Regions from separate parts of the Pseudarthrobacter sp. NIBRBAC000502770 genome, predicted to be linked through region 1. Evidence: riboswitches for the same ligand, from Rfam matches in the RefSeq annotation. Region 1 holds a riboswitch; each other region holds the start of a gene.
What was found. Region 1 has a riboswitch for thiamine pyrophosphate ahead of NIBR502770_RS16470 (ECF transporter S component). Riboswitches for the same ligand answer to the same signal wherever they lie in the genome.

Region 1 (7,437 bases):
ATCGAACCGGCTCACGCCCGGGGCGTTGGCTGCCGCCGGGGTGTTCCGCTGGATTGGCGTGGGATGAGGGTAGGCATTGACCGGCGGATGTGGGGCTCCGTGCCTGGGTTGACGATGAGGTCGATGGCGGTGGCCGCGATCTGGTCCAGGGGTACGCGGACTGAGCTGAGGGGCGTGGGCAACCGTGCGGACAGTGGCGTGTCGTTATATCCGACCAAGGCCAGATCGTCGGGGATGCTGATACCGCGGCGGTGGGCCGCCGCCATCACACCCATGGCAATGTTGTCATTGGCGGCGAAGATCGCCGTAGGGCGGCTTTGCTGGGTTCCTGCCAGGAGGGTTTCGCCGGCCGTGTAGCCGTTTTCGATGCCGTAACCCGCAGCGATCAGCCAATCTTCCCGGGACTGGATGCCTGCTTCGTTCAAGGCTTTGCGGGCTCCTGCCAGGCGCGCCGTCCCCGTCGAGGTAAAGGCAGGGCCGGTGACAACGGCAATGTCGCGGTGGCCGAGGTCGATGAGGTGGCGCACGGCGAGATAGCCGCCAACCTCATCGTCGCCAAGCGCGGAGGGGCTGACGCCGTCGGTGCGGAGTACCAGGGCGTGCGCCACACGGCGTTCACGCAGCAGCCGGGGCAGTTCGTCATCGAGGCGCGCGGTGGCAAGGATAATGCCGTCGACGTTCCTGTCCAGGAGGGTCTCCGCGGCGCGGCGTTCATCGTCGGGGTCGTCCCCGCTGGTGGCGACCATCGCAAAGTATCCCCGGGACGAGGCGGCCTTTTCGAGCTCTTCAAACATCAGGGCCATGACCGTGTCGCTGAGCCTGGGAACCAGGACGCCCAGGGTCCTTGTCTCGCCGCGGCGCAGGCTGGAGGCGAAGGAATTCCTCCGGTACCCGAGTTCTTCGGCGATCTTCCGGACATGGGCTGCAGCCGCTGATCTGGACGTGGTGCGTTCATCCAGGGCGCGGCTGGCGGTGGAGATGCTCACGCCGCTGGCGGCCGCGACGTCCTTCAGGGTGACGATTGCGGCGGGGACGGCCCGTTCCATCGCGGTTCTCCTCTTCAGCAAGGGTGTAACAGCCACTCTAATTCCTCCTTCCTGCAAACGTTCTCTTGACAGTGACCTGCGACACGTGCAAACTTGAAAACGTTCCCGCAAACGATTTCATAATAGCGGGACTACCGACCATCAAAGAAGACAAGAAGGTAGCTGCAATGGCACTCGATCTCCGCGGACTCAGCCCCGCACCTGTCACCCCGTTCACCGAAGATGGCGCTGTCGACTTCGCTGCGATCCAGCGCCTGGGATCGTGGCTCGGATCGATCGAAGGTGTGAAGAGCCTCGTCGTCCTGGGACATGCCGGCGAAGGTACGTTCCTCACAGAAGAGGAGCAGCTGGACGTTATTCGCGCCTTCGTGGCGTCCACCGACGGCCGTGTACCGGTCGTGGCGGGTATTACGAAGGAGGGCAACAAGACCGCAGCACTCGAAGCCAGGAAGGCCGTCGAAGCCGGCGCGTCAGCTGGTCTTGTCTACCCCTCGCACGGGTGGCTGCGCTTCGGATACCAGAAGGGCGCACCGCAGTCGCGTTACAAGGAGATCTATGAAGAGTCCGGCCTGCCGCTGATCCTGTTCCAGTACCCCGACAACACCAAAGCGAGCTACGACCTCGAAACCCAGTTGGAGATCGCCGGCCAGGAGGGCGTCTTTGCCACGAAGAACGGTGTCCGGAACATGCGCCGCTGGTACACCGAAATCCCCGCGCTGCGCGCCGCGTACCCCGAATTGCAGGTGCTTTCCTGTCATGACGAGTACCTGCTGCCGACAATGTTCGATGTCGACGGGCTGCTCGTCGGCTACGGCAACATCGCCCCCGAACTGCTCGTCGAACTCATCGAAGCCGGCAAGGCGCAGGACTACCCGCGTGCCCATGCCATTCATGAGCGGCTGCTGCCGGTGACCAGGAACGTCTACCACCGCGGGTCCCACATGGAGGGCACCGTCGCCCTGAAGTGGGGCCTCGTTAACCGCGGCATCCTGGACCACGCCACAGTGCGCACTCCGCTCCTGCCACTGCCCGAGGGCGCAGATGCCGAGATTGCGGAAGCCTTCGCCGCCGCCAACATCGGCAAGGTCACCGTCAACGCCTGATCCACGGATCTTGAGGATGGCGGGAGCAACTCCCGCCATCCTCCCCTAGGCTTTAGCCATCTCCACTCTCGGTCAATGAGGACCCCAGCATCAGTGCTGGAGAAGGAGGACTCGCAATGCGCGAGCCGAACAACACCACAACCATGGCTGGCGGCCCCAGCGCCGCCAGGATCAACTCAGAGCTTGTAGCCCGACTCGAACGGCTCCCGCTCACCCGACGGCTGACCCTGATTCGCGTTGTCATCGGGTCGGCCACGTTCTTCGACGCGTACACCGTCCTGGCCATCGCCTTCGCGATGCCCCAATTGTCCTCCGAATGGCACCTCACCGCCGGGGAAATTGGAATGATCCTCTCCGCCGGCTACGTCGGCCAGATCTTCGGATCCCTCTTCTTTGGCCAACTCGCCGAAAGAATCGGCCGCCTTCCGGTCCTGCTCTTTACGATCCTGCTCTTCGTCTCCATGGACATCGCATGCCTTTTCGCGTGGGGCGCCACGTCCATGATCATCTTCCGATTTATCCAAGGCATCGGCACCGGCGGTGAAGTGCCGGTCGCCAGTGCCTATATCAACGAATTCGTGGGCGCCAAGAAGCGCGGCCGCTTCTTCCTCCTCTACGAGGTGATCTTCCCCGTCGGCCTGATGTTCGCAGGCATCGCCGGATACTTCCTGGTCCCGGTGGTGGGCTGGAAGGCCATGTTCATCGTTGGCATCGTCCCGGCCCTTCTCACCATCCCGATGCGTTGGCTGATGCCCGAATCACCGCGCTGGCTCGCCTCCCGGGGCCACGTCCACAAAGCCGAAACCGTCGTTGCCATGCTCGAAAAGGAAGCGGTCGCGGCAGGGCACACCCTTTCTGAGCCCGTGGTGCGTCCTGTTGACCCGAAAGCCACGGCCCGCACTGATTGGCGCGAACTGTTCTCCGGGATCTACAAGAAGCGCACCTTCATGATCTGGATGCTCTGGATCTGCGTCTACATGGTCAACAACGGCCTGGTCACCTGGCTGCCGACGCTCTACAAGCAAACATTCAACCTGCCCCTGCAAACCAGCCTCGCGTACGGCTGGGTCACCTCCGCCGCCGGCGTCGTGGCATCGGTCCTCTGCGCTCTCCTGATCGACCGCGTCGGCCGCAAACGCTGGTACACCGTCGCGTTCCTGACCGCGACCGTCCCGCTTGTCATCCTCACCGCGCTCGGCGCCGTATCCGCGACCCAGGTGGTGGTGTTCGCCAGCATCGCGTACGCCATCCTGCAGACCGTCTCCTTCTCGCTCTACCTCTACTCCGCCGAGCTCTACCCCACCCGGCTCCGCGCCATCGGCACTGGATTCGGCAGCGCCTGGCTCCGGGCAGGCTCCGCTATCGGACCCATCCTGGTCGGTTGGATCGTCGACAACTACGGCATCAGCCTCGTCTTCACGGTGTTCGCAGCCGTAGCCCTCGTCGGCGGCCTCGTCACCATCTTCTTCGCCATCGAAACCAAGGGCAGGGTCCTCGAAGAGCTCTCTCCCTGAGAACCTCCAAGCCGCCTGCCAGCGGCAGCGGCTCGAACCTTCCTGGGTCCGTGCCGCTGCCATTGGCAGTTAAGGCCGCTTTCCGGCCGGGGCGCGGCGCATCCGGGACCGGGGCCGGTCATATCCGGGTGATTGGCGCCGGCAGCCCGCAATCCAGCCCGGCCAGGTGTAAACTTGACCACGCCCAACCGGGCACAACAACAAGCGTTACCCACACCAAAAGCAACACTAAAAACGACAGGGGAGCGCCGCCGTCGGACAACCTGGCATTAGCCGGGCACCGCAGGTGGGCGCTGAGAGTGCGGACAGCCGCAGACCCTCGAACCTGATCCGGTTAGTACCGGCGCAAGGGAGTCGAGTTCTCAAAGTGTCGCGGTTCCACGGCCACAGGCCGCCGGCCGGGTCCACTTTCCCCTCCTGTTTCCCAGGAGGACCACATGAGTACTGCAGCAATCAAGAAGACCACCAGCAAGTCCTGGCGCGTCGTGGACATCGTCGTCGCCGCGCTGGTGGCCATCGCGGGCGGCGTTATTTTCTGGGCATGGGACCAGGGTGCCGCCGCCCTGTCCGCCCCCATGAACGCAGCCTACCCACCCCTGACCGGCCTGCTCGCCGGGGGCTGGATGATTCCCGGCGTGCTGGGAATGCTGATCATCCGCAAGCCCGGGGCCGCCCTGTTCTGCGAGACCGTCGCCGCCACCGGCGAACTGCTGATGGGTTCCCAGTACGGCGCCTCGGTCCTGTTCTCCGGTTTCATCCAGGGCCTGGGCGCGGAAATCATCTTCGCAATCTTCGTCTACCGCAAGTTCAACCTGCCCGTGTCCCTGCTGGCAGGCGCCGCGGCCGGATTCTTCTGCGGCCTGAACGATTCGTTTGCACCGTGGGGCTGGAACATCGCCTACTCCGGCGCCGACAAGCTGGCCTACATTGTCCTCACCACCATTTCCGGGGCCATCCTTGCGGGTGCCCTGGCCTGGGTTGCCACCCGCGGCCTGGCACGCACCGGGGTGCTGAGCTCCTTCGCGTCCCGCAAGGCCGCAACGGAGCCCGTCTTCTCCTGATGGCACCCTCCCAGGACTCCGGCGCGGTCCGCCCCGCCGCCGTCACCGCCCGTGGCTGGGGCTGGCGGCATGCCGGCAGGGCCAAACCCGCCGTCCACGGCCTTGACCTGGACATCGCCCCCGGGGAGCGGGTGCTCCTGCTCGGCCCCTCCGGCGCAGGGAAGTCCACGCTGCTGCACGCGCTGGCCGGCGTCCTGGGAGACATCGACGACGACGGCGAATCAGGCGACGCCGACGAGTCCGGTTCGCTCCGGGTGGACGGAGCCGCGCCCCGCGCCCAGCGCGGCCGCGCCGGCCTGATGCAGCAGGACCCCGAAACGCAGGTGGTCCTCTCCCGGGTGGGGGACGACGTCGCCTTCGGCGCCGAAAACCTCGCGGTGCCCCGCGCCGCGATCTGGCCCCGGGTGCACGCGGCGCTTGCCGACGTCGGACTCTCCCACCTCCCGCTGGACCACCCGACGTCGGCCCTGTCCGGCGGGCAAAAGCAGCGCCTGGCGCTGGCGGGCATCCTGGCGATGCGTCCCGGCCTGATCCTGCTGGACGAACCCACCGCCAACCTCGACCCGGACGGCGTCCTGGAGGTCCGCGACGCCGTGGCCCGCTGCCTGGACAAGACCGGGGCCACCCTTGTGGTGGTGGAGCACCGGGTTTCCGTCTGGAAGGACCTGGTGGACCGGATCATTGTCCTGCAGCCGGGCTCGGCCTCGGATCCCGCCGTGCTCCTGGACGGCCCGCCGGACCGTGTGCTCAGTGAGGCGAGGACCATGCTGGCCGCTGCCGGCGTGTGGGTGCCCGGGTATGTGCCCGCGACCCGTCCCCGCGCCGCCGTCCCGGCCGCGGGAACGGGGAACCTGTTGTTGGCCGCTGAGCAGCTTGCCGTGTCCCGCGGACGCGCCCGCCGGCAGGGCTTTCGGAAGATTTCGCCGGTGCCGGTCCAGGAGGACGTGGCTGCACAGGTCCGCGCCGGGCAGGCCCTGGCCATCACCGGTCCCAACGGTGCCGGCAAGTCAACCTTCGCCCTGACCCTGGCCGGTCTGCTGGAGCCCGTGGCGGGGAAGGTTTCAGCCACGCTGGACCTCAGCCGCGGCGCCGGCATCGACCCCTACAAGTGGAAGGCCCAGCAGCTGATCTCGCGGGTGGGCACGGTGTTCCAGGAGCCGGAACACCAGTTCGTCACCGGGAAGGTACTGGACGAACTGCAGTTCGGCCCGCGGCACCTGGGGCACGGCGCGGACAGGGTGGACGAACTGCTGGAGCGCCTGCGGCTCACCCAGCTGGTGGACGCCAACCCCTACACGCTCTCCGGCGGGGAAAAGCGGCGCCTCTCCGTGGCCACCGTCCTTGCCGCCAGCCCCCAGGTGCTGATCCTGGACGAGCCCACGTTCGGGCAGGATGCCAATACCTGGGCCGAACTCGCATCATTCCTGTCCGAGCTTCTGGATGCGGGTACGGCGGTGGTTTCCGTGACCCATGACGCGGAGTTCACCTCGGCCCTGGGCGGGACGGAACTGCGGATGGCTGCCGCGGAGGCGGTGGCACCATGAGGCAGGAACTCACCTTGAGCGGCAACCATGCACTCCTGGCCCGCGCCAACCCGCTCAGCAAGTTCGCGGCGGTCCTGCTCATCACGGCGGTCCTGGCCTTGTCCATCGACTGGGTGTCCGCCTCAGTGGCCCTCGCCTTCGAACTGATGCTGTTCCCCCTTGCCGGGCTCACCGTGTCCCTGCTGTGGCAGCGCGGATGGCCGCTGATCCTCGCCGCAGCCATCGGAGGCTGGAGTACCGCCATCCTGGCGCCGGACAGCGGCAGGATCCTGCTCGACGTCGGCATCTGGAGCATGAGCGAAGGTTCCCTCCAGTTGGGCATCGGCTTCCTCCTGCGCGGCTTTGCGATCGCCCTGCCCGCGGTGCTCCTGATGAGCTGCACCGACCCCACGGACCTGGCGGATGCACTGGCGCAAAAGGCCCGCCTGCCGCACCGGTTCGTCCTGGGCACCCTCGCCGCGATGCGCCTGGTGGGGCTCATGGCAGAGGAGTGGCAGACCATCGGGATGGCGCGCCGTGCCCGGGGCGTGGGCGCCCGCGGCAGCCTCGTCCAGCGGGTGAAGGCGACGCTGGGCCAGAGCTTCGGACTGCTGGTCCAGGCCATCAGGCGGGCGTCGAGGCTCGCCGTGACCATGGAAGCGCGTGGGTTCGGCGGGGGCCGGCGGACGTGGGCCAGGGAATCCACCTTCAGCCCGCTGGACTCCTGGGTGGTTGCCGGCGGTGTGCTGGTGGCCGGACTGGCCCTGGTGGCGGCCGTCTCTGCCGGCACGTGGAACATGGTCTGGCTGGGCAGCTGACTCCCGCTGGAAGCTCTGTACGCGTTCCTATCGCATCGGGTGGGTAGCCTGGGGGTGGTGGCCTTCACCTGCTCCTCGAAAGGGGAGGGATAACTCATTTATGATATATTCGCGGTATGACCCAGAGAACCGCTGAACACGTTGCCGCCATGCTGAGGGACGCCCGGGGCGAGAAAGGGTGGACCCAGGGCCAGCTGGCCGCCGAACTCGGCACCAGCCAAAGTGCCGTGGCGCGGATGGAACAGGGCAAGCAGAACCTGAGCCTGAAAATGATCCAGCGGCTGGAAAACATCTTTGACCGCAGCATCGTGAACGTGGCCAAGCCGCGGATGACGCACCTGCGGGTGGAGGGCGGCCGCACCCTGTCCGGCG
Region 2 (7,437 bases), 1.1 Mb from region 1:
GGAAACGCCCCATCACTTTCTTCAGGGAAGTGATGGGGCGTTTCTCAAAAAGCCGCTAAAGGTGATGGGGCGTCCGGGTCAGTAGACCGGCTTTTCGGGTTCCACCTCCCGCACCCAGGCCAGGATCCCGCCGTCGAGATGGCTGACCCGCTGATACCCGGCTGCCCGGGCGGCCGCCAGCACGCTGGCGGACCGCGTACCGGCCTTGCAGTGGAACACGATATCCCGGTCCTGCGGAAGTTCGTCCCAGGCCTCGCCGGCCAGGATACGTCCCTGCGGGATCAGTTTTGCCCCGTCGATCCGGACGATGTCGTACTCCCCCGATTCCCGGACGTCCACCAGTTCAAAGTCCTTGAGCCCGGCTTGGCGCGAGGCCAGCATGGTGGCCAGCTGGGTGGCCGTGACCGTGTGTTCGGTGTCCGACGGGGAGGCCGGGGCGATGCCGCAGAAGGCCTCGTAGTCGGTGAGTTCGGTGATGGGTTCGGCGGCCGGGTCCTTCGCTACCCGGATCTCGCGCCAGCTCCCGCCGAGGGCGTCAAAGAGGGCCACGCGGCCCAGCAAAGAGCGCCCGACGCCGGTAATCAGCTTCACGGCTTCGGTCACCATGAGCGATCCCACGGCGGCGCACAGCATGCCAAAGACCCCGCCCTCGCCACAGGACGGGACGGAACCGGCAGGCGGGGCCTCGGGGTACAGGTCCCGGTACGTGGGTCCATGCTTCTCCCAAAACACGCTGACCTGGCCGTCAAAGCGGAAGATGGAGCCCCACACATAGGGCTTGCCAAGGATGGCGGCGGCGTCGTTCACCAGGTAGCGGGTGGCGAAGTTGTCGGCACCGTCGAGAATGAGGTCGTAGCCGCTAAACAGTTCCAGGGCGTTGGACGAGTCCAGGCGCACGTTGTGCAGCCGGACGTCCACCAGCGGGTTCAGCCCGGCAATGGCGTCGCGCGCCGATTCGATCTTGGGACGGCCCACATCGCTGACGCCGTGGATCACCTGGCGCTGCAGGTTGCTCAGGTCCACGACGTCGTCGTCGATGATGCCGATGGTTCCCACCCCCGCCGCGGCGAGGTAGAGCAGCGCGGGTGCTCCCAATCCGCCGGCGCCGATCACCAGCACCTTGGCGTTCTTGAGCCGCCGCTGCCCGAGGGCGCCGATCTCGGGAATGATCAGGTGCCGGGAGTATCTTTCGACCTCGGCGGCCGTGAGGTCGGCGGCCGGTTCCACCAGCGGATCCAGGGAGGGTGACGCAACATTTGCGGTGAAAGACGAAGCCATACTTCAATGTATGCCCCGGGATACCGCCGGGTCATATTACCCCGCAGTAAAGTGAAGGGTAACTGCAATGGAAAGAAGGACAACTGTGGTCCCTGAAGCACGGGCAGACCGCCCGACCGCCGCCGAACCGCAAGCTCCCTCCCGCCCCGCAGGCCAGCGGTCCGCCCGGCTGCCCCGGGATGAGCGCCGCGCACAACTCCTTGCTGCGGCCCAAGAGGTGTTCGTAGCCAACGGCTACCACGGCGCTGCGATGGATGAGATCGCAGAAACCGCCCACGTGAGCAAACCGGTGCTGTACCAGCACTTTCCGTCGAAGCGCGAACTCTACCTCGCGCTGCTGGAAAGCCACCTGGCCTCGCTCACCGAACTGATGCTGGGCGCCCTGAACTCCACCACGGACAATGATGAACGCGTCCAGGCCGTCATGCGCGCCTACTTCCACTTCATCGCCAATGACGACCAGGCCCACCGCCTGGTGTTCGAATCAGACCTGATCAACGACACCGATGTCAGCTCCAGGCTGGAAACCTTCAACCGGACCTTCGCCGACGCCATTGCCAGGGTCATTGCGGAGGACACCAAGCTCCCCCACCTGGAAGCCCAGCTGCTGGGCCGGGGCCTGGCCGGAATGGCGCAGGTCAGCGCCCGGTACTGGCTGGAAACGGACGGCAACCTGGACCTCGATGTGGCCAGCGACCTCATCTACCGTTTAGCTTGGCGCGGAATCTCTCGCTTCCCCAAAGAGTCCTAGACTACAAATAAGACAACACCTCGTAGAAACACGAGAACTTTCACAGGCTGGGAGGCCCCCTTGGAGATTAAGATCGGCGTTCAGAACGTTGGCCGCGAAATCGTGCTGGAATCAACCCAGGATGCGGAGACCGTGGCCAAGGTGGTTGGCGAAGCCATCAATGGGGGCAGCGAACTGCGCCTGAAGGATGACAAAGGACGCCTGATCATTGTTCCAGGCAACGCATTGGCTTACGTGGAAATCGGTGCCGAGGAGGTCCGGCGCGTAGGTTTCGGGCAGTTCTAGTCCGGGCCTGCTGCAGGCCCCCCGTTCTTCAAGGAGATCCATGCTTTCGCTGACCATCGTGGTGCTGGCAACCGTCGCTGCGGGCTTCGTTGTCTGGGCCAATGACAAGCGGCACTCCAAATACGGCGCGGCCTTGCCTGCCGGTGTTGCCGTGGGTGTTGCGGCGCTGGCCTGGATCATCCTGATGACCGCGGGCTTCGGCTACCTTCCGGGAACCACGTGGCTTCCCTGGGTCCTGCCGATGGTCCTGGGCGTCGCCGCTGCCATCGCCGCTGTCGTCTACCTGGGCCGCACGCGCGCCCGCCGCGATACGGAACGCCTCACTGTCATCCTGCGGCGCTGACCGCCCGCAAGTTAGGACATGCGCGTGTGGCCACCACCCTGCAGGGTGGTGGCCACACGCGTATGTTCCGGGTTTCAGAGGAACTCCGCCCTGCCTTCCATCGCCGACGAGGCCAAGGCATGCTCCCGTCGCGGGATGCGCCCGGCTGCCCGGGCCATCCTGCCGGCGAGCACTGCATGCTTGAACGCCTCGCCCATGAGTGCAGGGTTCTGCGCCCGCGTCACCGCCGTGGCCAGCAGCACAGCGTCGCAGCCCAGCTCCATGGCCAGCGCCGCGTCCGATGCCGTGCCAATGCCGGCGTCCAGCACCACCGGCACCGAGGCACGGGACACGATGAGCTCGATATTGTGCGGGTTCAGGATTCCCAGGCCTGTCCCAATCGGGGCTCCGAGCGGCATGACGGCGGTGGCGCCAAGGTTCTCCAGCCGCAACGCCAGTACGGGGTCATCGTTGGTGTAGGCGAAGACCTTGAACCCCCGGTTAACCAGCTGCTCCGTGGCTTCCACCAGTTCGACAGCATCGGGCAGCAGGGTCTGCTCATCGGCAATAACTTCCAGCTTCACCCAGTCGGTCTCCAGGGCCTCCCGCGCAAGCTCCGCCGTCAGGACGGCATCCCTGGCCGTGAAGCAGCCTGCGGTGTTGGGCAGCACCCGGATCCCGTGGTCCACTAACAGCTGGAACAACGAGCCGGTCTCCGCAGTGGAGTACCGGCGCATGGCCACGGTGGTCAGGGCGGTGCCGGATGCCAGGAGTGCAGCGCCCAGGCCGTCCAGGCTGGGTGCCCCGCCGGTGCCCATGATCAGCCGGGATCCAAGGGCGACGCCGTCAATCACCAGGCCGTCGGCGGCCCCGGGATTCCCGGCCGGGTTGATGGTGCCTGTTTCGGTCATGGTGTCAGCCTCCCTGTACTGCTGTGACAAGTTCAATGTCGTCGCCCTCGGCGAGCGCCGTGGCGAACCATTGGCTCCGCGGCACCACCTGGGCATTATGGGCGACGGCGACCCCCAGCTTCCCGCCGTCGGTCGCCTGGCCGTTCGGTGCCAGCGGGCGTCCGGTGACCTGGCTGACGAGCGTGGTGATGGAGGTGCCGTCCGCCACCGTGTGGGTGTTTCCGTTCAGGGTGATGTTCACACTGTCTCCTTGGTGTGGTGGTTTGTGCGGGCGGCGGCCGGACGCGAGAACCGCTCCGGACTGAAGGGCGCCCAGCGCGGGTCGGCATGCCCGTCCAGCAACCCGGCGCAGATGGCTGCGGCAGCGGGAGTGAGCAGCACCCCGTGCCGGAAGAACCCGGTGGCGATGATGAGTCCGGGGACGTGCCCGGCCTTGTCGCCTGCAGATCCGGGGGTCGCCGGAACGCGGCCCAGCAGCGGCGCGTTGTCGGGGGTTCCGGGCCGGGCCCTTGCGGTGCACTCCAGCAGCTCCAGTTCGGCGACGGCGGGCACCAGCGCCTGGGCATCGCGCAGCAGCTGATAGACGCCCCCGGCGCTGACGGCATCGGACAGCGCGTCCTCGCGCTGGGTGGCTCCGATGACCACGGTCCCGTCCTGCCGGGGAACGATATAGACGGGGACACCGTGCACCAGCCCGCGCACCGTGGACGTCACAAGGGGCTGGAGGTGCTGCGGAACGGCGAGGCGGAGGATGTCTCCGTGTACGGGGCGCAGGGGCAGGTCGAGGCCGTCGGGCAGGCCGCCCAGGTCCCCTGCCTGCAGCCCGTTGGCCACGATCGTTTCCGTTGCCAGGACGGTGCCGCCGCCAGCCAGGCTGGCGCCGACGACGCTTCCGCCCTCCCACAGCAGGCCGCCGGCCCGGTCCGGCACGGCATACCCTTCCACTGCCCCTGCCACCGCCAGGCCAGGCTTCCCGCGGACGGCACCGGCGAGGGCCTGCCGGAGGGCAGCCAGCAGGCGGCGGGGATCGACCTGGTGGTCCGCAGGCGTGTCAAGGGCGCAGGCTATCGCGGGGCTGAGGAGTGGCTCGCGTTTGCGGGCGTCCCGTACGGTGAGTGGTTCCACGGCAAGTCCGTTGGCCTGCTGTACGGCGCGGAGGTCCATCAGCGCGCGGCGGTCCGCGGCGTCGGCACCCACGGCGAGTGTCGGCGTCGTCAGGTATCCGGAACCGGAGGTGGCTCCTGCGATGGCTGCGGCGAAACCGGGCCAGCGGGAGGAAGCGTCAAGCATCAGTTCCAGGAGGTCCTCCTCCTGGTAGTGCAGTTCGCTGACGGGGGCCAGCATTCCTGCGGCGGCCCAGCTGGCGCCGCTTCCGGGCGCGTCATCGATCAGGGCCACGGAGCGGCCGGAGCGCTGCGCCTCCCAGGCGATGCCATGGCCCACCACTCCGCCGCCGATGACGGCGACGTCCGCGCGGACCGAGGAACGGGGGGCACTGGACGGCCCGGCACGATGGTCAACGGGGGTGCTCATACGGTTCCTTCCCTACGCCGGCATTAACCGGATCAGGTCAAGCGGTCGGCTCTGACGCCCTCTCAGCCCGGCGCTTTGTGACAGCTGCCGCGGGCTCCCGCAGTACCAGGCCAGTTTAGAGGAACTAGGCTTGCAGGCATGAATGTGTCCGCTTCCTCCCTGCCCGCAGGCCCCCACGCTCCAGCAGCCCCGGCCGGCATAGCCGAAGTTGCCAACGCCGGCCACAACGACGCCCTGAAGGCGGCCCGCCTGTACCTGTGCACCGATGCACGCACTGCGCACGGCGACTTCGCGGAGTTTGTGGACGCCGCGTTTGCCGGCGGCGTGGACATCATCCAGCTGCGGGACAAGACCATCGAGGCCGCCGAGGAACTGGACCTCCTGGCGGCGTTGAAGGAGACCGCGGTACGCCATGGCCGGCTGTGGGCCGTCAATGACCGCGCCGATATTGCCGTGCTGTCCGGGGCACCGGTGTTCCACATCGGCCAAAAGGACCTTCCGCTGGCTGCGGCGCGCACGCTGGTCAACGGCAACGCCGCCATCGGCCTCTCCAGCCACACCACGGGCCAGGTCGACGCCGCCCTCGCTGCAACCGGCGGCCCGTCCGGGCTGGACTACTTCTGCGTTGGGCCGGTATGGGCCACACCCACCAAACCCGGCAGGGCCGCCGTCGGGCCTGAACTGGTGAAGTACGCCGCCGATGCCTCCGGGCAGGCCGGGGATCCGGTGCCGTGGTTTGCCATCGGCGGCATCGACCACGGAAACGTCCGCGAGGTGGTGGCGGCCGGTGCACGCCGGATCGTGGTGGTCCGCGCCATCACCGAGGCCGCCGACCCCGCGGCAGCCGCTGCCTCGCTCCTCGGCGCGCTGGACGGCTGAGACTGCTTAATCCCGGGACTTGGCGCTACGCTGAATTTTGTGTCGCATCATCGGTTGGCCCCTAACGTCCGTGACCACAGGAACGCCTTGGAAGAGGCGCTGGGCCTGCTGCGGACCGAACTTGAGCTGCCCGGGCCGTATCCTGCCGACGCGGTGGAAGACGCCCGGGCCGCCGTCGCGGCGCTGAAGCTGCCGTCCTACGACCTGACCGCCGTCGAGTTCGTGACTATCGATCCGGCGTCCTCCACGGACCTGGACCAGGCAGTCTTCATCGAACCGGACGGCACCGGCTACCGCGTCATGTATGCCATCGCCGACGTCCCCGCATTCGTTGCACCGGGCGGGCCGCTGGACGCCGAGACCCGGCGCCGCGGACAGACGTTCTACGCTCCGGACGGCCGGATCCCGCTGCATCCGGAGGTGATCAGCGAGGGGGCCGGCAGCCTGCTGCCCGGCCAGGAGTGCTCGGCTTTCGTCTGGGACTTCACGCTCGACGGCGAAGCGTCCGTGATTACCGTCGGCGTCCGGCGGGCGCGGGTCCGCAGCCGCGACAAGCTCAGCTACAAAGGTGCCCAGGCCGACCTCGACGCCGGGACCGCCCCACCCGTCCTCCGGCTGCTCCGCGAGGTGGGGCTGAAACGCGTGGCGCTGGAACGGGCACGGGAGGGCGCCAGCCTGAACATGCCCGAGCAGGAAATCGTCCAGCTGCCGGACGGCGGCTACCGGATTGACGCCGTCCCGCAGCTTCCCGTCGAGGACTGGAACGCGCAGATTTCGTTGATGACCGGAATGGCAGCCGCGCAGCTCATGCTTGAGGGCAAGGTGGGCATCCTGCGCACCATGCCCGCACCTGACGAGCGGTCGCTGCGGCACTTCCGGCTGCAGACCGAAGTGCTGGGCAGGCCGTGGGACGGGCAGGTCAGCTACGGCGAATACCTGCGGTCGCTCGATCCCACCGACCCGCGCCAGCTGGCCATCATGCATTCGGCCGGGATGCTGTTCCGCGGCGCGTCCTACACCGCCTTTGACGGGACGGTCCCCGAAGACGGTATCCAGTCCGCCATCGGCGCCGCCTACGCCCACACCACGGCGCCGCTGCGCCGCCTGGTGGACCGGTTCGTGCTGGTCATCTGCGAGGCCCTGAGCAACGGCGGCGATGTTCCCGGCTGGGCGCGCGAAGCCCTGCCCCTGCTTCCGGGCATCATGGCGGGATCGGACCAGCTGGCGTCAAGGATGGAGCGCCTGGCCCTGGATACCGTGGAAGCGGCACTGCTGCTGAACCACATCGGGCAGGAATTCGATGCGATCGTCATCTCCGGATCCAAGCCGCAGAACGGGAACGGCAACGGGAATGGCAAGAATGGAAATGGGAACGGCAGTTCGGGGTTATCCAGATTGCCGAACCGGCGGTGACCGCTCGGTGCGCCGGGGAGCTGGAGTCCGGCACCAAGGTCCGGGTACGGCTGGTTTCCTCCGAT
Region 3 (7,437 bases), 1.6 Mb from region 1:
CAGTCCACCTCCACCAAGATCCTGGCCCCCGAGCTCCTCTACGGCGAACCCGACCTGACCATCAAGGTGGTCCGTGACGTCTTCAACGAGGACTTCTCCAAGCTCATCGTTTCCGGCGAGGAGGCCTGGGACACCATCGAGGCCTACGTCACCTACGTGGCGCCGGACCTTGTGGGCCGGCTCGAGAAGTGGACCAAGGACCAGGACATCTTCTCCGCCTGGCGAATCGACGAACAGATCCACAAAGCCCTCGAACGGAAGGTCTTCCTGCCCTCCGGCGGCTCCCTGGTGATCGACCGCACCGAGGCCATGACCGTGGTGGACGTCAACACGGGCAAGTTCACCGGCAGCGGCGGCAACCTCGAGGAAACCGTCACCAAGAACAACCTCGAAGCGGCCGAGGAAGTGGTGCGCCAGCTGCGGCTGCGCGACATCGGCGGCATCATCGTGATCGACTTCATCGACATGGTGCTCGAATCCAACCGCGACCTGGTCCTGCGCCGCCTGGTTGAGTGCCTGGGCCGCGACCGGACCAAGCACCAGGTTGCCGAAGTGACCTCACTCGGACTGGTCCAGATGACGCGCAAGCGCATGGGCACCGGCCTGCTGGAGGTGTTCGGCGAGCAGTGCGAGGCCTGCGCCGGCCGGGGCGTCGTGACCCACGACGATCCCGTGGAGCACCGCCGGGCCAACACGGTGGCGGCCGAGCACCACGTCCAGCGCACCGACAACCGGCCCGAAACCCGTGCGGAGGCCCGCCCGGAAGCGCAGCGGAACGACGCCCAGCCCGGTGTCCGGTCCGAACGCAAGCGGCGGCGGGGACGCGGCGGCCAGCAGCCCGAGGCTGCCCCGGCACCTGCCGTCCATGTCCACACCGTCCAGCCGGACCCGTCCGACGCCGAGCGGCACGCCAAGGCGGAGGCAACCAGGCTTGCCCTGGCGAACATCGCCGCTGCCGCCCATGCGGCCCACCTGCACGACGACGAGGTAGCGGCTGCCCGGCAGGTGCCGGCCGCGGAGCCCGCGCAGGTACCCGTTGAGGAGAAGCACGACGCCGATGCCCCGGCACGTCCCGCAGCCGTCCTCACGTTCGGCGGCGAGGAAGTCCCGCTTCCGTTCGTGGAGCACGCCGGGGAACAGCATCCGAAGCCTGCCCTGACGCTGGACCGGCTTGCGGAAGCATTCGCACACCTGGGCCAGCCGGCTTCCCCTGTGGGGGATGCGCCTGCCAATCAGGCAGAGGCTCTGCAGGCAGCAGAAGAGGCAGCACCGGAGCAGCCGGCCGGGGCAGGGGCGGCGGGAGCCCGCGCCGGTGCCGCTCCTGAGGCGTCCCCTGAAAAGGACTATTCGGACCACACGCTGGAGCAGTCCCGGCAGCGCCGGCCCCGGCGCCACCGGGCCGCCAGCCGTGCCCAGGGTGCCGCCAACGAGACCGCCGTCCAGCACCATGAAAACGTCCAGGCTGATGCCGGTGGGCACTCGCACGCAGCGAAGGCCCCCGAACCCGCGAAGGACCAGCCGGAACCGCGGAAGGCGGCCGAGGAACCCATCATCCTCGGCGTCGGGGTGCCTGCCTCGGAACTCTAGGCACAGGAGCTTCCAGCCAGGAATCCCCGTCCTGCGCATCGGTCCACCCGGATTACCGGGGGTACCGTGCGGGGCGGGGATTCCTGCCGTTGCGGGATGGCCCATTTTTGCGGCGGCCGTTGTCACCTTTTTCCCGGGTGCGGCACACGGGCTAGGGTAGGAACCGACACGGGGTGCCGCGCAGCAGGCCGGCTGAGATCCAGACCCGTTGAACCTGTCCGGCTAGTACCGGCGAAGGGATGTCTCTTGTCTTCGACCCTTTCCATGCCCCTGCCAGCTTCCTCCGCCACCAGCACCGGGCTGCCAACCGGCCGGGAAGTCCCGCGGGTCCTGTCCATCGCCGGCTCCGACCCGTCCGGGGGCGCAGGCATCCAGGCCGACCTGAAAAGCATTTCCGCCCACGGCGGTTACGGCATGGCTGCCATCACGGCGCTGACGGCGCAGAACACGTGCGGTGTACAGGCAGTCCACGTTCCTCCCGCAGCCTTCCTGGCACAGCAGCTGGACGCGGTCAGCGATGATATCTCCATTGACGCCGTCAAGATCGGCATGCTGGGGGACGAGGCCGTGATCCGCACTGTCCGGCACTGGCTGGAGAAGGTCCGTCCCGCCGTCGTTGTCCTGGACCCGGTGATGGTGGCCACCAGCGGCGACCGGCTGCTGACAGAGTCCGCCGAGGCCGCCCTCCGGGACCTCTTGCCCCTGGCCCACCTCATTACCCCCAACCTGCCGGAGCTTGCCATGCTGGTGGGCGCGGATCCAGCAGACAGCTGGGCGGCAGCGCTGGAGCAGGGGAGGCGCCTGGCGGATGCCACCGGCGCCACCATCCTTGTCAAGGGCGGGCACCTGGCGGGTGCGGACTGCCCGGATGCGCTGGTCAATACGGCGGGCCTCCTGCCAGGGGAAGTGGTGGAGGTGCAGGGAAACCGCATCGACACGCGCAACAGCCACGGCACCGGCTGTTCCCTGTCCTCCGCGATGGCCACCGTCCAGGCACGCCTTGGCGACTGGGAGGCATCGCTCCGAACGGTCAAGCCATGGCTGGCCGGCGCCCTTGAGAAGGCGGAGCAGCTTGAAGTGGGCCGGGGAAACGGACCCGTGCACCATTTCCACCATGTGCGGCCGGCCCTCGCGGAAGGCGCTTTCGCTGCCCGGCTGTGGACGGAAGCCCAGCATGACCTGGCGGACATCTACGCCCTGGACTTCATCCACGGCCTGGCCGCCGGGGACCTGGCCGAGAAGGACTTCGCCTACTACCTGGCGCAGGATGCCCTGTACCTGAACGGCTACTCCCGGGTCCTTGCCCGGGCGAGTGCCCTGGCCCCGTCAGAAGGGGAGCAGCTGTTCTGGGCCGGATCATCGCAGCAGTGCCTGGAAGTGGAGTCGGAGCTGCACCGCTCGTGGCTCAGCACCCGCCCCGCCCAGGGCGGACTTGGCCCCGTCACCAAGGCCTACGTGGACCACCTCACCGCAGCATCGGCGTCGGGAAGCTACGCCGTCCTGGCCGCCGCCGTCCTCCCCTGCTTCTGGCTTTACGCCGAAGTCGGGGAAAAGCTGCACGCCAGGTTCCTTGCCTCGGGAGAGCCGGGCGGCCACGCCTACGCAGCCTGGCTCCGGACCTACGCGGACGAGGGCTTCGCCGAGGCCACCCGCCGGGCCATCGCCATCGTGGACGCAGCAGGACGGAGGGCCTCCGACCACGAACGCGCGGCGATGGTGACTGCGTTCAAGCAGTCCTGCCGCCTGGAAGTGGAATTCTTCGACGCGCCGAGGTTGCATTCCTGAACCCTCCGGGCAGCGCCGCCGCTATGATGGAGTCCATGGTTGCGGTGCTGCCTGTCGGAGTGTGGTTACTACCACACCCGGGCCGCCGGAACCAGCCTCATTTGCGGCCGTAGATGGATTTAGCGTATTCTGGATCTTCGGTGCTTACGCCAACACTTGGGTTATGACCCCACGGCGTTGAGGCACAGCGCGAACCCTGGCTTTTTGAGTCGGTTCCGCACGCAAATTTTGTAATAAACGTCGAGAGAAGTGAGTTCCCAAGTGGTGTACGCGATTGTCCGCGCAGGCGGCCGCCAAGAGAAGGTTTCCGTTGGAGACTTCGTTACCCTGAACCGCGTCGCCGGTGGAGCCGGCAGCACCATTGAGCTGCCCGCACTGCTCCTGGTTGATGGTGACAAGGTCACCTCTGCCGCCGCTGACCTGGCCAAGGTAACTGTTACGGCTGAAATCCTCCAGGACCTGCGTGGTCCTAAGATTGTCATCCAGAAGTTCAAGAACAAGACCGGCTACAAGAAGCGCCAGGGTCACCGCCAGGAACTGACCAAGGTCAAGATCACCGGCATCAAGTAACCACCGGTTACTGTTCAGGCATTTCAACAGATTCCCCAGAATTTAGAGGCAGGCATTTCAGATGGCACATAAAAAGGGCGCGAGCTCCACTCGCAACGGTCGCGATTCCAACGCTCAGTACCTCGGCGTCAAGCGCTTCGGCGGCCAGGTTGTTTCCGCCGGCGAGATCATCGTCCGCCAGCGTGGCACCCACTTCCACCCCGGCGCCGGCGTTGGCCGTGGCGGTGACGACACCCTGTTCGCACTGACCCCGGGCGCCGTTGAATTCGGCACCCGCCGCGGTCGTCGCGTAGTCAACATCGTTGCTGCTGCAGCTGCAGAGTAACAACCAGTTCTGAAGCGGTGGAGCGGGCCTGAGGGTCCGCTCCACTGTTCTTTTAACAGCATTACAATCGATGTGGCGTCCCCGGGCGCCCCATAAACAGCACCTGAGGAGATCCACGTGGCCAGCTTTGTAGACCGGGTAGTACTGCATGTATCCGGCGGAACCGGCGGCCATGGTTGCGTCTCCGTCCACCGCGAGAAGTTCAAGCCACTCGGCGGTCCCGACGGCGGGAACGGCGGCAACGGCGGCGACGTGATCCTGCGCGTGGACCACCAGACCACTACGCTCCTCGACTACCACCACGCACCGCACCGGCACGCGAGCAACGGCGGTCCCGGCATGGGCGACTGGCGCGGCGGCAAGAACGGCGAGACCCTGATCCTCCCCGTTCCGGACGGCACGGTGGTCAAGACCAAGGACGGCGAAGTCCTGGCCGACCTCGTGGGGGAAGGCGCCGAGTTCGTGGCAGCCGCCGGCGGCCTGGGCGGCCTCGGCAACGCTGCCCTGTCCTCACAGAAGCGCCGTGCCCCCGGCTTCGCGCTGCTCGGCATCGAGGGGGATTCCCGGGACATCGTCCTGGAACTCAAGAGCATTGCCGACATCGCGCTGGTGGGCTTCCCGTCAGCGGGCAAGTCCAGCTTGATTGCAGCCATGTCCGCCGCCCGGCCTAAGATCGCCGACTACCCGTTCACCACCCTGGTTCCCAACCTCGGCGTGGTGCAGGCCGGCGACGTACGTTTCACCATCGCCGACGTCCCCGGCCTCATCGAGGGCGCCAGTGAGGGGCGGGGCCTGGGCCACAACTTCCTCCGCCACGTCGAGCGCTGTGCGGCCCTGGTCCACGTGCTGGACTGCGGCACCCTTGAATCGGACCGGGACCCGCTCACGGACCTCGCCATCATCGAGGGTGAGCTGGAGAAGTACGCCGTCGACATGAGCTATGCCGGCCAGGACGGTGAAGTGGTTCCCCTGAACCACCGCCCACGGCTGGTCGCGCTGAACAAGGTGGACCTGCCCGACGGCAAGGACATGGCGGAATTCGTGCGTCCGGAACTCGAGTCGCGCGGCTACCGTGTGTTCGAAGTATCCGCCACCAGCCATGAGGGCCTGCGCCAGCTCGGTTTCGCCATGGCGGAGATCGTCAAGGCAGCCCGGGATGCGGTGGCTGCCGCACCGCCCAAGGTGCAGCCCGCGGTGCTGCGGCCGCGTGCAGTCAACGAAGCCGGGTTCAAGATCCGCCGCGAGGAAAAGAACCTGGAACCGCTGTTCCGCGTCCTGGGCGAAAAGCCCGTGCGCTGGGTCAAGCAGACCGACTTCACCAACGAAGAGGCCATCGGCTACCTGGCGGACCGGCTCGCCCGGCTCGGTGTTGAAACCGAACTGTTCAAGCAGGGCGCCAAGCCCGGTGACACCGTGGTCATTGGCGAGGACGACGGCGTGGTGTTCGACTGGGAGCCCACCATGATGGCAGGGGCTGAGCTCCTGGCGTCGCCGCGCGGCACCGACGTCCGGTTCGCCGATATCGGCGACCGCCCCACCCGCAGCCAGAAGCGCGAAGAGCAGCAGGAGCGCCGCGACGCCAAGGCTGCCGCCCGGGCGGAGCTCGAGGCAGAGCGGAAAGCCGGGATCTGGACCGAGTCCGTCAGCGGCCGCCGTGCCGCCCAGCCCGTCAAGGAAAGCGGACTGGAAGCGGACGATGACCTCTAGGGGCATGACTGCAGTACCCGCCGTGCCCGCGGGGGACAGGAGCGCGCTGGCCGGGGCCCGCCGGATCGTGGTCAAGGTAGGCTCCTCGTCGCTGACCAGCATCAAGGGCGGCATCTCGGAGGAATCACTGACCGCCCTCGCTGACGCCCTGGCGGCCAAGCGCAATGCGGGCGCCGAGATCATCCTGGTGTCCTCGGGCGCCATCGCCGCAGGCCTGGCGCCGCTTGGTCTGGCCAAACGGCCCCGCGACCTGGCCACCCAGCAGGCCGCTGCCAGCGTGGGCCAGGGGCTCCTGATGGCCCGGTACACCCAGGCCTTCGGTGCCCATGGGGTCACCGTCAGCCAGGTCCTGCTGACCGCCGAGGACCTGATGCGCCGCAGCCAGCACACCAACGCCCTCCGCGCCATGGACCGGCTGCTGAACCTTGGGGTAGTCCCGGTGGTCAACGAAAACGACACCGTGGCCACCCATGAGATCCGCTTCGGCGACAACGACCGGCTGGCCGCCCTGGTGGCCCACCTGGTGCGCGCCGACGCACTCGTGCTGCTGTCCGACGTCGACTCCCTCTATGACGGCCCACCTTCCCAGGGTGCCAGGCGCATCCCGCTGGTCACCGGCGCCCACGACCTCGAGGGCGTATCCATTGGCAAGGCGGGCAAGGCGGGCGTGGGCACCGGGGGCATGATGACCAAAGTGGAGGCCGCCGGCATGGCGGCAGGATCGGGAATCCACGCCTTGGTGACGTCCACACCCAATGCCGCAGCGGCCTTGAACGGCGAGGACGTGGGCACGTGGTTCGCCGTCAACGGCTCCCGCAAACCGGTCCGCCTCCTGTGGCTGGCGCACGTTGCGTCGGTCCAGGGCCGGCTGGTCCTGGACGAGGGGGCAGTCCGCGCTGTGCGGCACCACCGCACGTCCCTGCTGCCGGCTGGCATCTCCGCCGTGCATGGCGAATTTGAAGCCGGCGACGCCGTTGAGCTGGCCGGAGCCGACGGCACCATTATTGCCCGCGGCCTGGTGAACTACTCCTCCGAGGAGCTGCCGCGGATGCTGGGACGGTCAACGCATGAGCTGGGCGAGGAAATGGGCAGCGGCTACAACCGTGAAGTTGTTCATGTTGATGACCTGGTGCTGGTCTGAGCTGCCTCCTCGCCTAAACTTGGATCATGACTGACGCCCTGATCCACGCTGCTGAACATTCCGGAACCACCGCTGCGCAGGAGCAGCCGGTTCCCGCAGCGGAACCGGAATCGGCCGAGGCACCCTTGTCCGCTGCCGGGGTGGAGTCGGCCGTCCACGCCATCACCGACCGCGCCCGCCTGGCCGCCCGCCGGATGGCCACCGCCAACCGGGCCTGGAAAGACCGTGCCCTCCGCGCCGTGGGCGCCGCCCTGCAGGAGAATGTCCCGGCCATCCTCGCTGCCAACGCCATGGATGTGCAGCGGGGCAAGGCCAACGGGAC
Region 4 (7,437 bases), 1.5 Mb from region 1:
CCTGACGCTGGTGGAGCCCGCCTGCCTGTCCCTGACGGCGGAACTGCCGGCCACGGCCGCCCACATCCGCCTGATGCAGCCACTGTTCGACGTCCGCCACCAGCTCAGCGATGACGACTTCCAGCGCGAGTTTGTCCGCCGGATCTACGCCACCGACCTGCAGCAGCCTGCCACCACCGAGGAGAAGCGGTCCGCGCGGCGGCTGCGGCTCCAGGAGCCTTCCTGGGAAGCGCCGTTGCATATTGTTCCCGGCGTCCCCACCTTGGTCCTGACTGGTGGCTGGGAGCCGCTGTACGAGGAAATTGCCGGGTACCTCCGGGAGACCGGCGCCCTGCACCGCGTTGCCGCGGGAGGGCACCGGCCCCAGGACTCCCGGGACGGGGACCGGGCCATCCGCCAGTTCATCAGCGGGGTCGGCAGGAGCCAGCCAGCCCGGGCGTCCTAGCCGTCAGCGGGGACCCGCAGCTCCGGCAGGTAGACCTTGCCGCCGGCTGCCAGGAACTCCTCGTTCTTCCCCCGCATGCCGGAGGCCAGGTCCGCCAGCGCCGCCTGCGTGTCCGCTGAGCCATATTCGTCCCGGATGTCCTGGCTGATCCGCATGGAGCAGAACTTCGGACCGCACATGGAGCAAAAGTGCGCCGTCTTGGCCGGTTCGGCCGGTAGCGTCTCATCGTGGAACGACTCCGCGGTCACGGGGTCCAGGGACAGCGCGAACTGGTCCCGCCAGCGGAATTCGAATCTCGCCTTGGACAGGGCGTCATCGCGCTCATGCGCCCCGGGGTGGCCCTTGGCCAGGTCCGCGGCGTGCGCTGCGATCTTGTACGTGATCACGCCCGTTTTCACGTCGTCCTTGTTGGGCAGGCCCAGGTGTTCCTTCGGCGTGACGTAGCAGAGCATGGCTGTGCCGTACCGGGCGATCTCGGTGGCGCCAATGGCCGAGGTGATGTGGTCATACCCGGGCGCCACATCCGTCACCAGGGGCCCCAGGGTATAGAAGGGCGCACCCTTGCACAGCTCCTGCTGCCGCTCCACGTTCTCGCGGACCAGGTGGAAGGGAACGTGGCCCGGCCCCTCCACCATCACCTGCACGTCGTACTCCCAGGCCCGCTGCGTCAGTTCGGCGAGGGTGTCCAGCTCAGCGAACTGCGCGGCGTCGTTGGCGTCCGCCGTCGAACCGGGGCGGAGGCCGTCGCCCAGCGAGAAGGCGACGTCGTATTTGGCGAAGATTTCGCACAGCTCGTCGAAGTGCGTGTACAGGAAGTTCTCCTGGTGGTGGGCCAGGCACCAGCCCGCCATGATGGAGCCGCCCCGCGAGACAATGCCGGTGACGCGGTTGGCGGTGAGCGGGACATAGCGGAGCAGCACGCCCGCGTGGATGGTCATGTAGTCCACACCCTGTTCGCACTGTTCGATCACGGTGTCCCGGAAGATTTCCCAGGTCAGGGCGTTGGCCTCACCGTTGACCTTTTCCAAGGCCTGGTAGATGGGGACGGTTCCAATGGGCACCGGGGAGTTGCGGATGATCCACTCCCGCGTGGTGTGGATGTCATCGCCGGTGGACAAGTCCATGACGGTGTCCGCGCCCCACTGGGTTGCCCACTGCAGCTTGTCCACTTCCTCGGCGATCGAACTCGTCACGGCCGAGTTGCCGATGTTCGCGTTGATCTTCACCAGGAAGGCCTTGCCGATGATCATGGGCTCGGATTCCGGATGGTTGATGTTGTTGGGAATGATGGCGCGGCCGGCAGCCACTTCGCTGCGCACCAATTCCACATCGCAGTTCTCGCGCAGCGCCACGAACCGCATTTCCTGCGTGATGACGCCCTGCCGGGCATAGTGCATCTGCGTCACCGTCCGGCCGTCGACGGCGCGGCGGGGCACGGGCTGCGCGCCCTTCCACTCCGCGGAGGCGGCGCCGCGGCGGACGGCCGAGCGGCCGTCGTCCAGCAGGTTGCGTTCCCTGCCGCTGTAGGCCTCGGTGTCTCCGCGCGCCACGATCCACTCCGCGCGGAAAGGGTCCAGGCCGCGGACGGGGTCGCTTCCCGGCCCCGCCGTCCGGTACGTCCGGAACGGTGCGTTCGGCTGGCCGTTGGGGGACGGCTCAAGGGCAATTTCCGTCACCGGTACCCGGATCCCGGACGCCTCATCCCCGAGGTAGGCGAGGGAATGCGACTTCAACGACTGGGTTTCCGGCGGCATGGACGCGCCGCCGGGCACCCTGTCAGACGGCTGGAGGGCAGGGTTCAACTGGGTGTTTTGCGTACTCAAGGGAATACTCACTTCCTTCGCCGGCATTACCCGGACAGGTTCAACGGTCGCAGGCTGCGTCAGCCCGATCTCAGCCCCTGCAAGGGCACCCGTGTGGTCAGGAACGAAGCTACCACAGGCGCCTGGAGCGGCCTTGTCATAATTGCGGTGCTAGCCTGGCCGGGCATCGAAAGGAGCCCCATGGCAGGCATCATCAACTTCCCCGGCCCCGTCCTGACCGCACCGGACACGGTGCGGCACGGGCTCTGGTCCGTGGACGGCAGGCTTACGTTCAGCCGGCCGGCGGCTGCTCCGGACCGGGTTTTGGATGGCTGGGTGCTGCCGGGCTTCGTGGACGCCCACTGCCACATTGGGCTTGGGGCCACTGGTCCGGTCGAGCCCGCGGCGGCCAGGGACCAGGCGGAGGCGGACCTTAGCGCGGGAACCCTGCTGGTCCGGGACGCGGGCTCGCCGGCAGATACCCGCTGGATGCAGGGCGGAGTGGACTTCCCGGTGCTGATCCGGGCCGGGCGCCATATTGCCCGGACGCGCCGCTACCTGCGGGGCTTCGCCGAGGAAGTGGAACCCGAGGGCCTCGTGGAGGCCGTCCGGAAGCAGGCGCGCGACGGCGACGGCTGGGTCAAGCTCGTGGGGGACTGGATTGACCGGAGCGCCGGCGACCTGTCGCCGTCCTTTCCTGCCGCCGTCGTACGCGATGCCGTCCAGGCGGCACACGACGAAGGTGCCCGGGTAACAGCGCACTGCTTCGCTGAAGACACCCTGGACCAGGTGCTGGACGCGGGCATCGACTGCGTCGAGCACGCTACCGGGCTCCTTCCCCGCCACGTGCCCCGGTTCGTGGAGCAGGGCGTACCGATCGTGCCCACGCTCATCAATATCGCCACCTTCCCCGACATTGCTGCGCAGGCGGAGCCCAAGTTCCCGCGTTATGCCGCCCACATGCGCGTCCTCTGGGAAGGCAGGATGGAGCGGGTGGCGCAAGCCCATGCCGCGGGTGTACGCATCTTTGCCGGTACCGATGCCGGCAGCGTGATACGGCACGGCAGGATCACGGACGAAATCCTCGCCCTGCACGGCGCCGGCCTGCCCATGGAGGCGGCCCTGGACGCCGCCTGCTGGGCAGCCCGTGCGTGGCTGGGAGCGGACGGGATGGAGGAGGGTGCCCGCGCCGACGTCGTTGTATGCCGGGAAGACCCGCGGGCGGCACCGGAGACCATTACGGCCCTGGAGCACGTGGTGCTGGGCGGGCGGATTATTCGCTGACGAAAAACGGCTCACGGAGGACTTGGAATAAATTGAAGCTTCAAGTAATTTTAATGTGTGAGAGGCCGCCAATGGGACGGCCGCCAATGCTAGGAGCCTTCAATGACCGGATCAGCCAGCAGCCAGGATCTTCTTCCTGCCGACCTCGCCATGGGCACCGTGATGCTCAAGGTGGGCGACATGAAGGTCATGACCGACTACTACCAGCGCGCACTCGGCCTTGAGGTGGTCGCCGAACAGGACGGCGGGCTCTACCTTGGCCGCCTGGGCCGGCCGTTGGTCCACCTTGCGCCGGCTCCCGGACTGCACCTTCCCGGCAGGGGAGAGGCGGGCCTGTTCCATACCGCGCTCCTTTTCGAGGACCAGGCTTCCCTCGCCGCCACCGTCGCCACTGCCGCACAGTACGAGCCGCGGGCCTTCACCGGCAGCGCCGACCACCTGGTCAGCGAAGCCTTCTACTTCACCGACCCCGAGGGCAACGGCATCGAACTGTACTGGGACCGTCCCCGCAGCAACTGGTCCTGGAACGGGACGGACGTGGTGATGGACAGCCTGGCGCTCCCGCCGCAGCGCTACCTCGAGCAGTACCTCACCGAAGAGTCCCTGGAGGGACAGCGGCAAACGGCCGCCGGCGTGGGACACGTCCACCTCCAGGTTGGCGATGTGCAGACCGCCCGGGATTTCTACGTGGGCACTCTGGGGTTCGAAAAGACCGCAGGCTGGCACGGGCAGGCACTGTTCGTTTCCGCAGGCCGCTACCACCACCACATGGCCATGAACGTCTGGAACAGCCGCGGCGCCGGTCCGCGCAAGGACACCCTTGGGCTTGGCGAGGTGCTCATCGAGGTTCCGTCCGGGGACGACGTCGGAGCGCTGACCGACCGCCTCAAGGTTGCCGGGGTGCCGGCCCACCACACCGGCTCGGAGCTTCGGTTCGAGGATCCGTGGCGCAACCGTATCCGCGTCGCCGTCCGCTGACCGCTGCGGCCTCCTGCGCCACTCCGCGGGAGGCTGGTCCGGCGTGCGGGGGCGGCCCCGCAGCTACTAGGCTGATTCCGTACGGCCGGGCGGCAGGAAGTGTCCGGCGCGCAGTTCCGCCAACGGAAGAAGGACACGAGCCATGGGCTTCACCGAGATCTTTGTCGCCACCCATGACGCCGCGCTGAAACATGCCGGCCTCCTTGATGAAGGCCGCAGCGCCTCCGCGGGGGACACTGCTGCGGTGCGGATTGAGGGAATCAGCGATTTTGAACTGGAACAGCTTGGCGATCTTGCCGGGACGGCCGTCCATGCCGGCGGAGCCGACTACGAGCTGACGATGGTGGATGTCGCCAGCGACTCCCTCCTCGCCGTTCCGCCGGCCATGGTCCGCGCCCTGGCGGACCTTCTTACTTACGAAACCGAAGGCGAGGGCAACGTCCTGGACGACGTCGCCGAACAGTGGGCCGCCCAGGAGGACATGCCGTTCGGGGCCGCCCAGGCGCGGACGTATGTGCAGCAGCTCGCGGCGCTTGCTGCCGGAATCAATGATTCCGAGCGGACTGGACTCTACGTCTGGTCCGCCTGACCCTCCCGGCCGCGCCCGGAAAACCTTCCCGCAGCGTCACCGGCGGCTACGCCAAGTCGAAATAACGGCGTTCATCTGGCACAATAAACAGGTACTCGATCTGCGTGGCCCCTCTCTCCGCGTCCGGATCCTGTCCTTCGAGCCCGCAAGTACGGCCCGCCCCACGGGTGCAGAAAGCCGGGTTCACCCCTTTTTCTGAAACAGGAGTGACCACAAAAGTGGCCGTAAAGATTCGCCTTAAGCGCTTCGGCAAGATGCGCGCCCCGTACTACCGCATCGTCGTTGCGGACTCACGCACCAAGCGTGATGGCCGCGCCATCGAGGAGATCGGCAAGTACCACCCCACCGAAGAGCCCTCGTTCATCGAGGTTAACTCCGAGCGTGCCCAGTACTGGCTGTCCGTCGGCGCCCAGCCGTCCGAGCAGGTTGCCGCGATCCTGAAGATCACCGGTGACTGGCAGAAGTTCAAGGGCCTGCCGGGCCAGGAAGGCACCCTCAAGACCAAGGTCGCGAAGGAAGCTTTCGTTGCTCCGGAGAAGGGCTCGGTCATCATCCCGGAAGCCATCACCAAGAAGGCCTCCAAGTCTGACGCTGCCGAGGCCCCGGCCGACGCCGAAGCTGAGACCACCGAGGCTGAGTAGATTGCTGGCAGAAGCGCTGGAGCACCTGGTCCGCGGGATCGTTGATTCCCCGGACGACGTCAAGGTCAGTTCAAAGAGCAACCGCCGCGGGGACACCCTCGAGGTGCGCGTTCACCAGGACGACCTCGGACGGGTGATCGGCCGCCAGGGCCGCACGGCACGCGCACTGCGCACCGTGGTGGCAGCACTGGCCGGCGGCGAACCGGTAAGGGTCGACGTCGTCGACACCGACCGCCGCCGCTGAGCGCTCGGCACTATCCAGTTTGCTCCGGCCCCTTCACCACCAGGTGGAGGGGCCGGAGTTCTTTCCCAGCACAAAGCTTTACCAGCACCACCACAACCCGGAACAGAGGAACAGATGCAGCTTCAGGTGGCACGGATTGGCAAGCCGCACGGCATTCGCGGGGAGGTCACCGTCCAGGTGCTTACGGACGCCCCGGAAGACAGGTTTGTCCCCGGAACGGAGTTCGTGGTGGAGCCTTCAGCGTCCGGCCCGCTGACTGTGAGCAGCGCGCGCTGGAACAAGGACATCCTGCTGCTCGGTTTTGAGGAAGTGGCGGACCGCAACCAAGCCGAGACGCTCCGCGGCGCCAAGCTCTTCATCGAAACCGAAGAGCTGGACGAGGACGACGACGAAGGCTGGTATGAGCACGAACTGGTCGGCCTGGAAGCCCGGGTCGAGTCCCGGGTGGTGGGCAAGGTGACAGCCCTCAACACCATGCCGGTCCAGGACCTGCTGGTGGTCACCACCCCGGGTGGCGACGAGATCCTCATTCCGTTCGTGGAACAGATCGTCCCTGAGGTGAACATCGAGGAAGGCTTCATTCTCCTCACCCCGCCGGACGGCCTCTTCGGCATCAACTCGGACGAAGCCGCCGCCCCGGAAGCGGAAGGCAACGCCTAGATGCGGATCGACGTCGTCAGCATCTTCCCCGAATACCTCGCCCCGCTTGAACTCTCGCTGATCGGCAAGGCCCGCCAGGACGGCATCCTGGACCTGCATGTCCATGACCTGCGCAGCTTCACCACGGACAAGCACCGTTCCGTCGATGACACCCCATACGGCGGCGGCGCCGGGATGGTCATGAAGCCCGAGCCCTGGGCGCAGGCACTTTCCGCCGTGGCCGAGGGGCACCCGGATGGGGACCGCAAGCCCGTGTTGATTGTTCCTTCGCCGGCGGGGGAGCGGTTCACCCAGGCCCTCGCTTACGAGTTGGCCGAGGAGCAGCACCTGGCGTTTGCGTGCGGGCGGTATGAGGGCATCGATGAGCGGGTCATCGAATGGGCGCAGGAGCACTTCACGGTCCGGCCCGTTAGCCTCGGCGACTACGTCCTGAACGGTGGGGAAGTGGCGGTCCTGGCCATGGTGGAGGCCATTGGCCGCCTGCTGCCGGGGGTGGTGGGAAATCCCGAGTCGCTGGTGGAGGAATCACACTCCGACGGGCTGCTGGAATACCCGGTCTACACCAAGCCCTCCGTCTGGCGGGAGCGCGAAGTGCCCCCGGTGCTCCTCAGCGGCAACCACGGCCGGATCGCACAGTGGCGCCGCCACGAACAGTACCGCCGGACGGCGGAGCGCCGTCCGGACCTGCTGGAAGGGTTCGACGCCGGCAGCCTCCCGCGCGCGGACCGCACCGAACTGCACAACCTGGGCTACGACGTCGTGGACGGCAGGCTTGTCCGCCGCCCCGGCACGGC

Region 2: it holds a riboswitch for thiamine pyrophosphate, as region 1 does, so the genes downstream of both, thiO (glycine oxidase ThiO) here and NIBR502770_RS16470 (ECF transporter S component) in region 1, are expected to answer to the same signal.
Region 3: it holds a riboswitch for thiamine pyrophosphate, as region 1 does, so the genes downstream of both, thiD (bifunctional hydroxymethylpyrimidine kinase/phosphomethylpyrimidine kinase) here and NIBR502770_RS16470 (ECF transporter S component) in region 1, are expected to answer to the same signal.
Region 4: it holds a riboswitch for thiamine pyrophosphate, as region 1 does, so the genes downstream of both, thiC (phosphomethylpyrimidine synthase ThiC) here and NIBR502770_RS16470 (ECF transporter S component) in region 1, are expected to answer to the same signal.

Annotation. Positions count from the first base shown of each region.
Region 1 is NZ_CP041198.1:3,438,962-3,446,398, reverse strand. It holds gene NIBR502770_RS16485 (LacI family DNA-binding transcriptional regulator) at 12-1,046, opposite strand; gene NIBR502770_RS16480 (dihydrodipicolinate synthase family protein) at 1,214-2,149, shown strand; gene NIBR502770_RS16475 (MFS transporter) at 2,266-3,663, shown strand; TPP riboswitch at 3,893-4,033, shown strand; gene NIBR502770_RS16470 (ECF transporter S component) at 4,101-4,724, shown strand; gene NIBR502770_RS16465 (ABC transporter ATP-binding protein) at 4,724-6,268, shown strand; gene NIBR502770_RS16460 (energy-coupling factor transporter transmembrane protein EcfT) at 6,265-7,065, shown strand; gene NIBR502770_RS16455 (UDP-N-acetylglucosamine 1-carboxyvinyltransferase) at 7,182-7,437, shown strand, end outside.
Region 2 is NZ_CP041198.1:2,333,563-2,340,999, forward strand. It holds gene moeB (molybdopterin-synthase adenylyltransferase MoeB) at 79-1,278, opposite strand; gene NIBR502770_RS11135 (TetR/AcrR family transcriptional regulator) at 1,364-2,029, shown strand; gene NIBR502770_RS11140 (DUF3107 domain-containing protein) at 2,090-2,314, shown strand; gene NIBR502770_RS11145 (hypothetical protein) at 2,355-2,657, shown strand; gene NIBR502770_RS11150 (thiazole synthase) at 2,732-3,547, opposite strand; gene thiS (sulfur carrier protein ThiS) at 3,552-3,788, opposite strand; gene thiO (glycine oxidase ThiO) at 3,785-5,080, opposite strand; TPP riboswitch at 5,073-5,191, opposite strand; gene thiE (thiamine phosphate synthase) at 5,219-5,959, shown strand; partial or broken gene NIBR502770_RS11170 (RNB domain-containing ribonuclease) at 5,999-7,437, shown strand, end outside.
Region 3 is NZ_CP041198.1:1,869,979-1,877,415, reverse strand. It holds gene NIBR502770_RS09030 (Rne/Rng family ribonuclease) at 1-1,587, shown strand, start outside; TPP riboswitch at 1,747-1,844, shown strand; gene thiD (bifunctional hydroxymethylpyrimidine kinase/phosphomethylpyrimidine kinase) at 1,852-3,372, shown strand; gene rplU (50S ribosomal protein L21) at 3,634-3,942, shown strand; gene rpmA (50S ribosomal protein L27) at 4,004-4,267, shown strand; gene obgE (GTPase ObgE) at 4,385-5,974, shown strand; gene proB (glutamate 5-kinase) at 5,979-7,115, shown strand; gene NIBR502770_RS09000 (glutamate-5-semialdehyde dehydrogenase) at 7,142-7,437, shown strand, end outside.
Region 4 is NZ_CP041198.1:1,958,220-1,965,656, reverse strand. It holds gene NIBR502770_RS09475 (alpha/beta fold hydrolase) at 1-445, shown strand, start outside; gene thiC (phosphomethylpyrimidine synthase ThiC) at 442-2,268, opposite strand; TPP riboswitch at 2,264-2,371, opposite strand; gene NIBR502770_RS09465 (amidohydrolase family protein) at 2,449-3,531, shown strand; gene NIBR502770_RS09460 (VOC family protein) at 3,634-4,509, shown strand; gene NIBR502770_RS09455 (hypothetical protein) at 4,652-5,098, shown strand; gene rpsP (30S ribosomal protein S16) at 5,317-5,739, shown strand; gene NIBR502770_RS09445 (RNA-binding protein) at 5,741-5,983, shown strand; gene rimM (ribosome maturation factor RimM) at 6,098-6,643, shown strand; gene trmD (tRNA (guanosine(37)-N1)-methyltransferase TrmD) at 6,644-7,437, shown strand, end outside.